DNA from 3 places in the Oryzifoliimicrobium ureilyticum genome. Region 2 is predicted to be linked to each of the others. Evidence: predicted binding sites of a transcription regulator. Region 2 holds the regulator's gene; each other region holds the start of a gene.
The links. The regulator LexA, encoded in region 2, represses DNA repair genes until DNA is damaged. The targets are predictions, from matches to a motif close to TGTTCNNNNTGTGTTCNG.

Region 1 (3,268 bases), on a different contig from region 2:
GCACGCGCTCAGGTAACTGACTGCAACAGTGGCAAGGATAAGTTTCTTCATCATGAAAAGGCGCCCTCAATTTAATATGAAGCGAGGAGTTATCGAGGAATGAGGCAAGAAGATGGACCAGTCCATGCTCCATCACATTATCCCTCGCTCCCTGCCTTTATCGATGCAAGCTGCAACGAATATGAACGCGAACAGCAAAATGGCGGCCTACAGCTCAGATGTTCTGGAAGAGTTGGCGAACCGTATCGTAGGCGGCGTTTGCAATGGACAACGACTGAAGCGCCAATTGCTGTTGCGTCTGTAGCGCTTTCAGGCGGCTGCCCTCTTCTTCCATATTCGCATCGATCATTCTGCTGATGCTCGTGGAATAGTTGTCGTTGATTGATTTCGAGAAATCGCTTTGCAAGGAAATTCGTTTTTCCAAGGCGCCGAATGCAGATCCAACTGTTGTCATCTGGTTGAGCATCGCATCGACGACGCGTACCATTTCCTTTACCTGGTCCTGGCTGGTGTTCTCCGTGAGCGCGATTTCGACCTGGCCCGTTGAATCTCCAGCGGTTTTAACAAGGACGTAGTTTTGAGAGGCGCCAGTTTCCGTCGCGAAATGCACAGAGGTGAAAACACCGTTCTGCCCGCTCTGATCGGGCCGATCATCCACAAGGTAACGCGCGTCTTTCGACGTCGTCGTTCCGCTCGGTGAAATATCGACCTGATAGCTCAGCTTGTCGACTCGCACCGTGCCATCCGCCATTCGGATAAACGAGGCCGGAATTTCCCGTGGTTTGGCGGGGTTATCCCCATCTTTGAGCTGGACCCAGTTGTCTCCATTGAATGTCGCCGAGCTGACGACCGATCGCAGCTGATCCTTGAGCTGAGTAAGCTCATCATTGATTTTCGTCTTGTCGACGCCTGTTTCCGTGGCGGCGACAAGTTTGGCCTTGATTTCGGAAACAAGGTCCGTGCTTTCGGCCACCGCGGAATAGGCCGTGTCCATAGTGGCACCCGCCAAGCCCAAGGCGTCCTGGATGGCGGACTGTGCTTTCTGATCGGTCTTAAGTTTTGTACTGATCGCCCAATAAGCACCATTGTCTGAAGCGCGCTCGACGCGCAGACCCGTCGCGACTTGTCTTTGGGTTGTCAGAAGGTTGCGGTTAACGTCACGCAGCACATAGAGCGCAGCGTCAACCGCCTCACGCCGATAAATACTCAAGATACTGAACTCCGGATAAGCACACGAACTAGATACACATCATCTGCAGCAACCGATCTCCCAATCGGTACCCGAAGCCCCCGTAGTTTCAACACACACAAAACCCCGGCGGCTGAGCTGAATGATTACCGTTCATGTTTAAAAATCCGCTAATTTAGACAAAGAATTCACCTTGCCTCGCAAATCTTCATAAACCATAAGGCACGGACGAGAGCGCCAGGCAGAGCATCAGGCCTCGTTCGAATTGGACGGTAACGCGGAATGAAAGCAGAACGAATTTCTGGTCTTTCCTGTCCGAATCACTACATTACGGGCTATGACAAACGGTTTCGACGACATACCATTCTTCGACGAAGAACCCAGCGAAACGCCGCGTAAACCAGCCGCGCCTAGCGGCTTGGCGGCACGGGCGATGGCAGCGCGCGGCGGCGAACGGCCCGCCGACTATTTGACCGGCCTGAACCCTGAGCAGCGCGATGCCGTTGAAACCCTGGAAGGGCCAGTGCTCGTCCTGGCGGGCGCAGGCACAGGCAAGACGCGCGTCCTGACGACCCGAATCGCTCATATTCTGGCGAGCGGGCGTGCCTATCCATCGCAGATCTTGGCGGTGACGTTTACCAACAAGGCCGCGCGCGAGATGAAAGAACGAATTGCGCTTCTGGTCGGCGGCGCTGTCGAAGGTATGCCCTGGCTTGGTACCTTCCACTCAATCGGGGTAAAGCTCCTTCGTCGGCACAGCGAATTGGCCGGGTTGCAATCGAACTTCACCATTCTCGATACCGATGACGTCATCAGGCTTTTGAAGCAGATTATCCAGGCAGAAGGTCTGGACGATAAACGCTGGCCCGCAAAACAATTGGCGGGCATGATCGACGGATGGAAAAACAAGGGAATGACGCCTGCCGACATTCCCGAGGGCGACGCACGCGCTTTTGCCAATGGCCGTGGAAGAGAGCTGTACGCCGCCTATCAATCCAGGCTTGCGACGTTGAATGCCTGCGACTTCGGCGATCTTCTGATGCACCCGATCGCCATCTTCAGGAAGAACCCCGATCTGCTGAAGGAGTACCACCAGCGTTTTCGTTACATTCTGGTCGATGAGTATCAGGACACGAACTCGGCGCAGTATCTCTGGCTGCGACTTCTTGCGCAGCGAGCCCCGATCGAAGGTCGTGCATCGGTGAATCTCTGCTGCGTCGGCGATGACGACCAGTCAATCTATGGCTGGCGCGGCGCTGAGGTCGACAACATTCTTCGTTTTGAGAAGGATTTCCCCGGCGCAAAAGTCATCAGGCTGGAGCGGAATTACCGCTCAACCGCGCACATCCTTGGAGCAGCCGCTCATCTCATCGCCCACAATGAAGGCAGGCTTGGCAAAACTCTCTTTACCGAGCGGGCAGATCCGGAAGACGTGAAGGTCCAGGTGCATGCGTCATGGGATTCAGAAGAAGAAGCCCGTGCGATTGGCGAAGAAATCGAGCAACTCCAGTGCAAGACGCATAAGCTGAACGATATTGCAATTCTGGTTCGTGCCTCCTTCCAGATGCGTGAGTTCGAAGATCGATTTGTGACCCTTGGCCTCAATTACCGCGTTGTCGGCGGCCCACGCTTTTATGAGCGTCTCGAAATCCGTGACGCGATGGCTTATTTCCGGCTCGTCTCACAGCCTGCCGACGACCTTGCCTTCGAGCGTATCGTCAACACGCCAAAGCGAGGGCTGGGCGATACGACTATTCGCGCGCTTCACGACTACGCCCGAGTTCGCAACATCCCGATGTTGGCCGCGGCCGCGCAGATCATCGATACCGATGAGTTGAAGCCAAAGGCGCGCAAGGCGCTTTTCGATGTCGTGCAGTATTTCAGGCGATGGCAGGAGCTTCTCGAAACAACGCCGCATACGGAACTTGCGGAGCAGATTCTGGAAGAATCGGGCTACACCGATATGTGGAAGGCGGACAAGTCTGCCGAAGCGCCAGGACGGCTTGAAAACTTGAAGGAATTGATACGCTCTATGGAGAGCTTCGAGTCGCTCCGCGGCTTCCTGGAACATGTTTCCTT
Region 2 (3,268 bases):
CGAGCATATTTGAAGTAGCGCTTTGCCGGCTCTGTTGAACCGTTCTCGCTGACCGCGTTGATGAGATCGACTGCGAGTCCAAGATCCGGATTGGCGGGGGTGTTGGCCTTCGTGTCCTGCCTACTACCAAATCCCCGATCGTTGCCGCTGTCCTCGTATTTGACTTTATCGGCATCGGCAGCGACCGATGTGATGCTGGTGGTTTGCTTCGATCCAGCCTTCCATGCCTCCATCAAAGGACCGAGGCCATCGACAATGCTGGCGTTCTTACCGCGCCTGTCATCGAGATAGGCTGCGATAGCTTCATTGGCGGTTCTCTCCCGCGTTGCCTTCACGACATATGCAATATTGGCTTCATGAACGGCCTTATTGCGGATTTGTCCGTCGGTGGGACTGAACGGCACACCGTTCCAGTCGGTCGACTTCACAGCAGGGCAACCGTCTTTTGCGGGTGCTTCAACACCCGCGTCCACGAAGGGCGTTCTTGGCGTCCAAATGTCCAAAAAGCCGGATAAAAGAAAAACCGCTGCGTTGGTGTCCAGCGTGGCATGACACGCATCGCCTCTCAGGTTTGTGTTGCCCGCGCGGATGTAAGGGATGGGCTCAGCCGAGGACGATTCGGCGAAGGCCGTAGAAGAGACGGACGACAGCAACGCGGCCGCTGTAAAGCTTATCAGGAAATCGCGAAAAGTAATCATGCTCGAACCTCAGCCAACAGGTGATGCCAAATACGAATGAGATCGTGCACTAAGGCGATAGTTTTATGACAGCCAATCCACGTGTCGTAATCCTATCCGGCATCGGGCCCAACTTCACCGGACGAAGCCTTGGAAAAATCAACCTCTATAAATTTGGGCTTGCGGAACACACAATGAACAGCTAGTTTCGTTCTTGATTTGTTTCATATTTTTGAGGGTGGTTTAATGTTGACGCGCAAGCAGCAGGAGCTCCTTCTGTTCATTCATGAACGCATGAAGGAGTCGGGGGTACCGCCATCTTTCGACGAGATGAAGGATGCGCTCGACTTAGCTTCCAAATCAGGTATCCACCGGCTGATCACAGCTCTGGAAGAACGCGGCTTTATTCGCCGGCTTCCGAACCGGGCGCGTGCGTTAGAAGTTATCAAACTGCCTGAGACATTTCCGCCGGCAGCACAGCCGCGGCGTGGTTTCTCACCCAGCGTTATCGAAGGCAGCCTGGGAAAAACACAACCGCCTCCTACGCCCGCGCCAAAGCCGGTGCAGATTGAAGGCAATGGCGGCATTTCAGTGCCCGTTATGGGACGTATTGCGGCCGGTGTACCCATTTCCGCCATTCAGAACAACACGCACGATATTACCGTACCTCCCGATATGGTTGGCCCTGGCGAGCATTATGCGCTTGAGGTCAAAGGCGATTCAATGATCGAGGCGGGAATTTTCGATGGCGATACTGTCATCATTCGCAACGCCACCACGGCAAATCCAGGAGAAATTGTCGTGGCGCTGGTCGACGATGAAGAGGCGACGCTGAAGCGGTTCCGCCGCAAGGGGGCCTCCATCGCACTGGAGGCAGCAAATCCCGCTTATGAGACCCGGATTTTTGGGCCTGATCGCGTCAAGATCCAGGGGAAGCTGGTCGGGCTTATTCGGCGTTATCATTGATGGGCGGGAGCTGATCGTCGTAGCGGTCAGCTCTCCAGTCATAGCTGCGTTGGCGTGTCCAGGGGCGCTGCAACTTGCCCTCAAATGCAGTCGTGATGACAGGAGAGCCCAGATCGTCGATCCGCAGCTCAACGGATCCAGTGCGGCGAAGAGATTGTCCTGTGAAGAGCAGGGAACCAGACCTGCAAGATGTGAGACGGACTCGTGCAGCAAGGACGACGATATCAGCAGTGTCGCATGCAGGCCCTAAATAGATCGGGCTCTTGATTGTGATCACACTATAACCGCTACTTAATTTTGCGGCACACCATGCTTTATTGGCGCAAATGAATGTTTGCTCGAAACTGTTCGCCAACGCCTGACGCATATTGGCTTCAACGTCCGATGCCTCAGCCCGTGACAGTCGGCGGTTGCGGTCATCTTCCTTCACCGATGGCAGAGGGTTTTCAACTTCGGTCGGCTTAGTATGCTCTTCCAAGACAAGAGCGTGTTGCCATTGGGCGAAGATAAAATCGGGCGGGCCAGCGCGATTTGACGCGATCGCATGATCTTGAACGATCCCAACAAGCTCTCCGTCTTCGGCAATCAGTAGATCCGGCACAGGCGCTCCTGGTGCCAGCATCAAGTAGATAGACGCAAGTCCTATCAGAGCTGGTCCTATCAATCTCAGTCTGGTCCTCGTCAGTGTGAAGATCAGGAAACCAAGGACGGCGGTTGCGAAATACCATGATGGCATCCGTCCAATGTCCATGGTCCCACCCCAACTGGAAACCCACTTTGCGATCTCGATAACAAGTTCCAACCCAAAACCGACGATTGGCCAGAGCCAACCGTCGAGACCGAACGGCATGAGCATCATTGCCGCCGTTCCAAAAGGCATAACGATAAAGCTGATGATCGGCATCGCCATAAGATTGGCCGGCAGGCCATAGGCCGTCAGCCGATGAAAATGCTCGGCAGCAAAGAGTGCCGTGGAAAAGCCGTCGATCATCGATGATAACAAAATGCCGCCGATGAACTTGCCGATCAGTGAAAGCGGCTTGGCAAAGGGTAATCGCGCTGTGATCCCGGGCGCGCTGCTTCTTCGGGTCCATAAAGCGTAACTCGCCACAAGCGCTAGCGTAGCGGCATAGGACATCTGAAAGCTGGGTCCCAGCGCTTCCGATGGAGAAAGAACAAGAATGATGATGGCTGAGATGGCTACATTGCGCAGGCTGATCGACGGCCGGTCGACAAGGACGGCAATCAGCATGACGGCCATCATGATGAACGCACGTTCGGCGGATACCGCAAAGCCGCAAATCATGTAATAGGCGCAGAGCGTCAGAAGTGCTCCGACGGCGGCAATTTTCTTTGTCGGATAGGTGTGAACGATCTTCGGAAACAGACTGAGAAGATAGCGCAGACCGACAAAGAAGATGCCGGCTGACAGGGCCATGTTCAAGCCCGAAATTGCGACGATATGCGTGAGCCCCGCGATACGAAGCGCATCTGTGGTTTCCTTGGAGATGGCACGTCGCTCATCGGTCACAAGGGATGCAGCAAAAGCGCCGGCATCGCCAGGCAGAACTGCGCGAATACGGTCGGCTATGGCGCTCCGAACGCTTGCGAGATAACGGAAACTT
Region 3 (3,268 bases), on a different contig from region 2:
TGGAACACGCCGACTGTCTCGCCGCGGGACAGCATGTCGTAGGTCTTCTTATCGTCCAGCGGTATGGCGGCAAGATCAATCGCTGCGCCACGCTTTGCGGCAAAGTCCACCGCAACCTTCAAAACCGTCAATGTTTTCAGACCGAGAAAGTCGAACTTGACGAGACCGGCCTGCTCAACCCACTTCATGTTGAACTGCGTAACCGGCATATCGGAGCGCGGATCGCGATACATCGGAACCAGCTTGGAGAGCGGTCTGTCGCCAATCACGATCCCGGCTGCATGGGTGGACGCGTGGCGATAAAGACCTTCGATCTTCTGGGCGATGTTCAAAAGCCTTGCAACAACAGGCTCTTTCTCCGCCTCCTCCTTCAGTCTCGGCTCTTCCTCGATGGCCTTGGAAAGCGGTGTTGGATTTGCGGGATTGTTCGGCACCAACTTGCAGATCTTGTCGACCTGGCCATAGGGCATCTCGAGCACACGCCCGACGTCGCGCAAAGCGGCACGCGCTTGTAGCGATCCGAAGGTGATGATCTGCGCAACCTGATCGCGGCCATACTTGGCCTGCACATATCGAATCACCTCTTCGCGGCGATCCTGGCAAAAGTCGATATCAAAGTCGGGCATCGAGACACGTTCTGGGTTCAAGAAGCGCTCGAAAAGAAGAGAAAAGCGAAGCGGATCCACGTCCGTGATGGTGAGCGCATAGGCGACTAGGGAGCCTGCCCCAGAACCACGTCCTGGGCCGACAGGAATGTCATGCTGCTTGGCCCATTTGATGAAGTCCGAAACGATGAGAAAGTAGCCCGGAAACTTCATGCGTTCAATCACGCTGAGCTCGAAATCGAGGCGCTCGCGATAATCGTTATCACTGTAGCCTGGCGCCATACCAAGCTTTGCGATGCGCTCCTCAAGGCCCTCAATCGCCTGCCGGCGTAGCTCGGCAGCTTCTGCGCGCTCCGCCTCGTCGGGATCGGCGACGCCTCCAGTAAAGCGTGGCAAAATCGGTTTGCGCGTTTTCAGCACGAAGGAGCAACGGCGGGCAATCTCAACCGTATTATCGAGGGCTTCGGGAATGTCGGCGAACAGCTTCATCATCTCCGCCCTGCTTCGCAGATAATGATCGGGCGTCAGACGGAATCGTTTGTCATCCGAGACGATGGCGTTATGGGCGACCGCCATCAATGCATCATGTGCATCATAATCGTCACGTGCGGGGAAGAAGGCTTCATTGGTCGCCACCAGAGGCAAGTCATGCTCGTAGGCGAGCGCAATCATCCGCTTTTCGTGGTGACGGTCATAGGTTCCTTGGCGTTGCAGCTCTATGTAAAGACGTTCTCCAAACCTTGTCTTTAGTGCCTGCAGACGAAGAGCAGCCTCATGGGGCTTGCCGTCTTTCAAAATGGTGTCGACGGGCCCTGTCGATGCGCCGGTCAAAAGGATGAGGCCTTCGGTGCCGATTTCATCAAGCCAAGACAAACGGATGTGAGTCGCCTGCTGGCCATCGCCCCCGAGATAGGCACGGCTGATCAGATCCACCAGACGCTCGTAACCTTCTTCGGTTGACGAAAGAAGAACGATTGAGGGAAGCTTCACCAGCGCCTGTTGCGCGCCGCCTCGTCTCTCGCTTTCCAAGCCATCTTCCATGTCGATGGAAACTTGGCAGCCAACGATGGGCTGTATCCCATCGTCCATCGCCTTCTGTGAAAATTCAAGTGCTACAAACAGATTATTTGTATCGGTGATCGCAATAGCCGGCTGATTGTCGGACTTTGCTTTGGCCAGGATCTTCTTGAGCGGAAGCGCGCCTTCCAGCAGGGAATAGGCCGAATGGACACGCAGATGCACGAACCCCGGCGTTTCGCCCATGAAGTCATCCGCGCCAGCCTTGCTCGCTTCCGCCATGGTCGATCCTTTCGATGTCTCTGCACGAGGACATACACTGGGATTTCACGACGATTCTGTCCAGACTTTGCAGAGCCGGCGACCGCATGGCAGCCATGCGATCCCCTGAAAAATGCTAGAGGCTCATACAGAAAATCGAAAAACCGGCAACGAACAACATAATAGAAGCGAATGCTGCAATATCGCGTACGATCAGTGACATCGGACTCTCCTTCTTTCTATGTTCTTATTTTGTTCTATTTTTGTTCGTTCCGTCAAGCGGAAATCTGCGGTCAAGCGGAGACATAGTTAACATCGCTTGGCGTATGATCTGAATTTGCGCTAGGGATCAAGACGTCATGGCATGACGCGCTAGAGGGAGTGCTCTCTATTGATCGACGGTCCTTGCTCCGCAAGCGCAAAGCCGCATGCACTCTTCGGCCCCTTACCCAGAGAGGCGGCAAACACTCTAAGCCTATCAATGCTGAGGAGGTCTGGCTTCACGGCGCCCGGCGGACGTAAAAAGCGTCTGCTCTCTCAGAAGTCGACGACTTTTCCCTCGGAGATGGTCACGCGACGATCCATCCTTGAGGCAAGCTCGTGGTTGTGCGTCGCAATCAATGCGGCAAGTCCCGATTGGCGGACCAAGGCCTCTAGCGCATCGAAAACGTAATTCGCCGTTCCCGGGTCAAGATTGCCAGTGGGTTCGTCGGCGAGCAGCAGACGCGGCGCATTGGCGACGGCACGGGCTATCGCCACGCGCTGTTGCTCGCCGCCGGAAAGCTCGGCCGGACGGTGCGTGCCGCGATGACCGATGCGCATGTAATCGAGCAGCTGGCTTGCCCGCGTCTTAGCTTCGGCCTTTGACAGGCCGTCGATCATCTGCGGGATCATGATGTTTTCGAGTGCAGAAAACTCCGGCAGCAAATGGTGAAACTGGTAAACGAACCCGATTTCTGAGCGACGAATAGCCGTCCGCTTCTGATCTGGAAGGCCATTGCACAACTGACCGTTGATCGACACTTCCCCCGCATCTGGCTGCTCCAGCAGACCTGCAAGGTGAAGAAGCGTTGATTTTCCTGTCCCAGAGGGGGCGACCAAGGCGACCATTTCGCCTCTCGAAAGAGAAAAATCGGCGCCTTTAAGGATGGTTAGAACCGTTTCGCCTTGCCCGTAATGGCGTTCGACCCCGGTAAGCTTCAAAACGGTATTCCGCGTCATCGAGATCGTTATTCCTTATTCGTAGCGAAGTGCCTGGACGGGGTCGAGCCTCGACGCGCGCCAAGCGGGAAAGATGGTCGCAAGGAAAGAAAGCGACAGTGCCATCACCACCACCGAGAGCGTCTCGCGAAGGTTCATTTCGGCCGGCAGCTGGCTCAGAAAAT

Region 1: VQ830_RS04995 (ATP-dependent helicase) is a predicted target of LexA. The motif match lies at 1,468-1,485, and genes of this name have one in related genera.
Region 3: dnaE (DNA polymerase III subunit alpha) is a predicted target of LexA. The motif match lies at 2,126-2,143, and genes of this name have one in related genera.

The regions. Positions count from the first base shown of each region.
Region 1 is NZ_JBBBVQ010000002.1:406,793-410,060, forward strand. It holds gene VQ830_RS04985 (YiaD family glycine zipper/OmpA-like lipoprotein) at 1-54, opposite strand, end outside; gene VQ830_RS04990 (flagellin N-terminal helical domain-containing protein) at 215-1,210, opposite strand; gene VQ830_RS04995 (ATP-dependent helicase) at 1,527-3,268, shown strand, end outside.
Region 2 is NZ_JBBBVQ010000015.1:48,478-51,745, forward strand. It holds gene VQ830_RS19215 (acid phosphatase) at 1-698, opposite strand, end outside; gene lexA (transcriptional repressor LexA) at 924-1,643, shown strand; gene VQ830_RS19225 (ComEC/Rec2 family competence protein) at 1,624-3,268, opposite strand, start outside.
Region 3 is NZ_JBBBVQ010000025.1:24,115-27,382, reverse strand. It holds gene dnaE (DNA polymerase III subunit alpha) at 1-1,904, opposite strand, end outside; gene VQ830_RS24720 (ABC transporter ATP-binding protein) at 2,421-3,104, opposite strand; gene VQ830_RS24715 (lipoprotein-releasing ABC transporter permease subunit) at 3,120-3,268, opposite strand, start outside.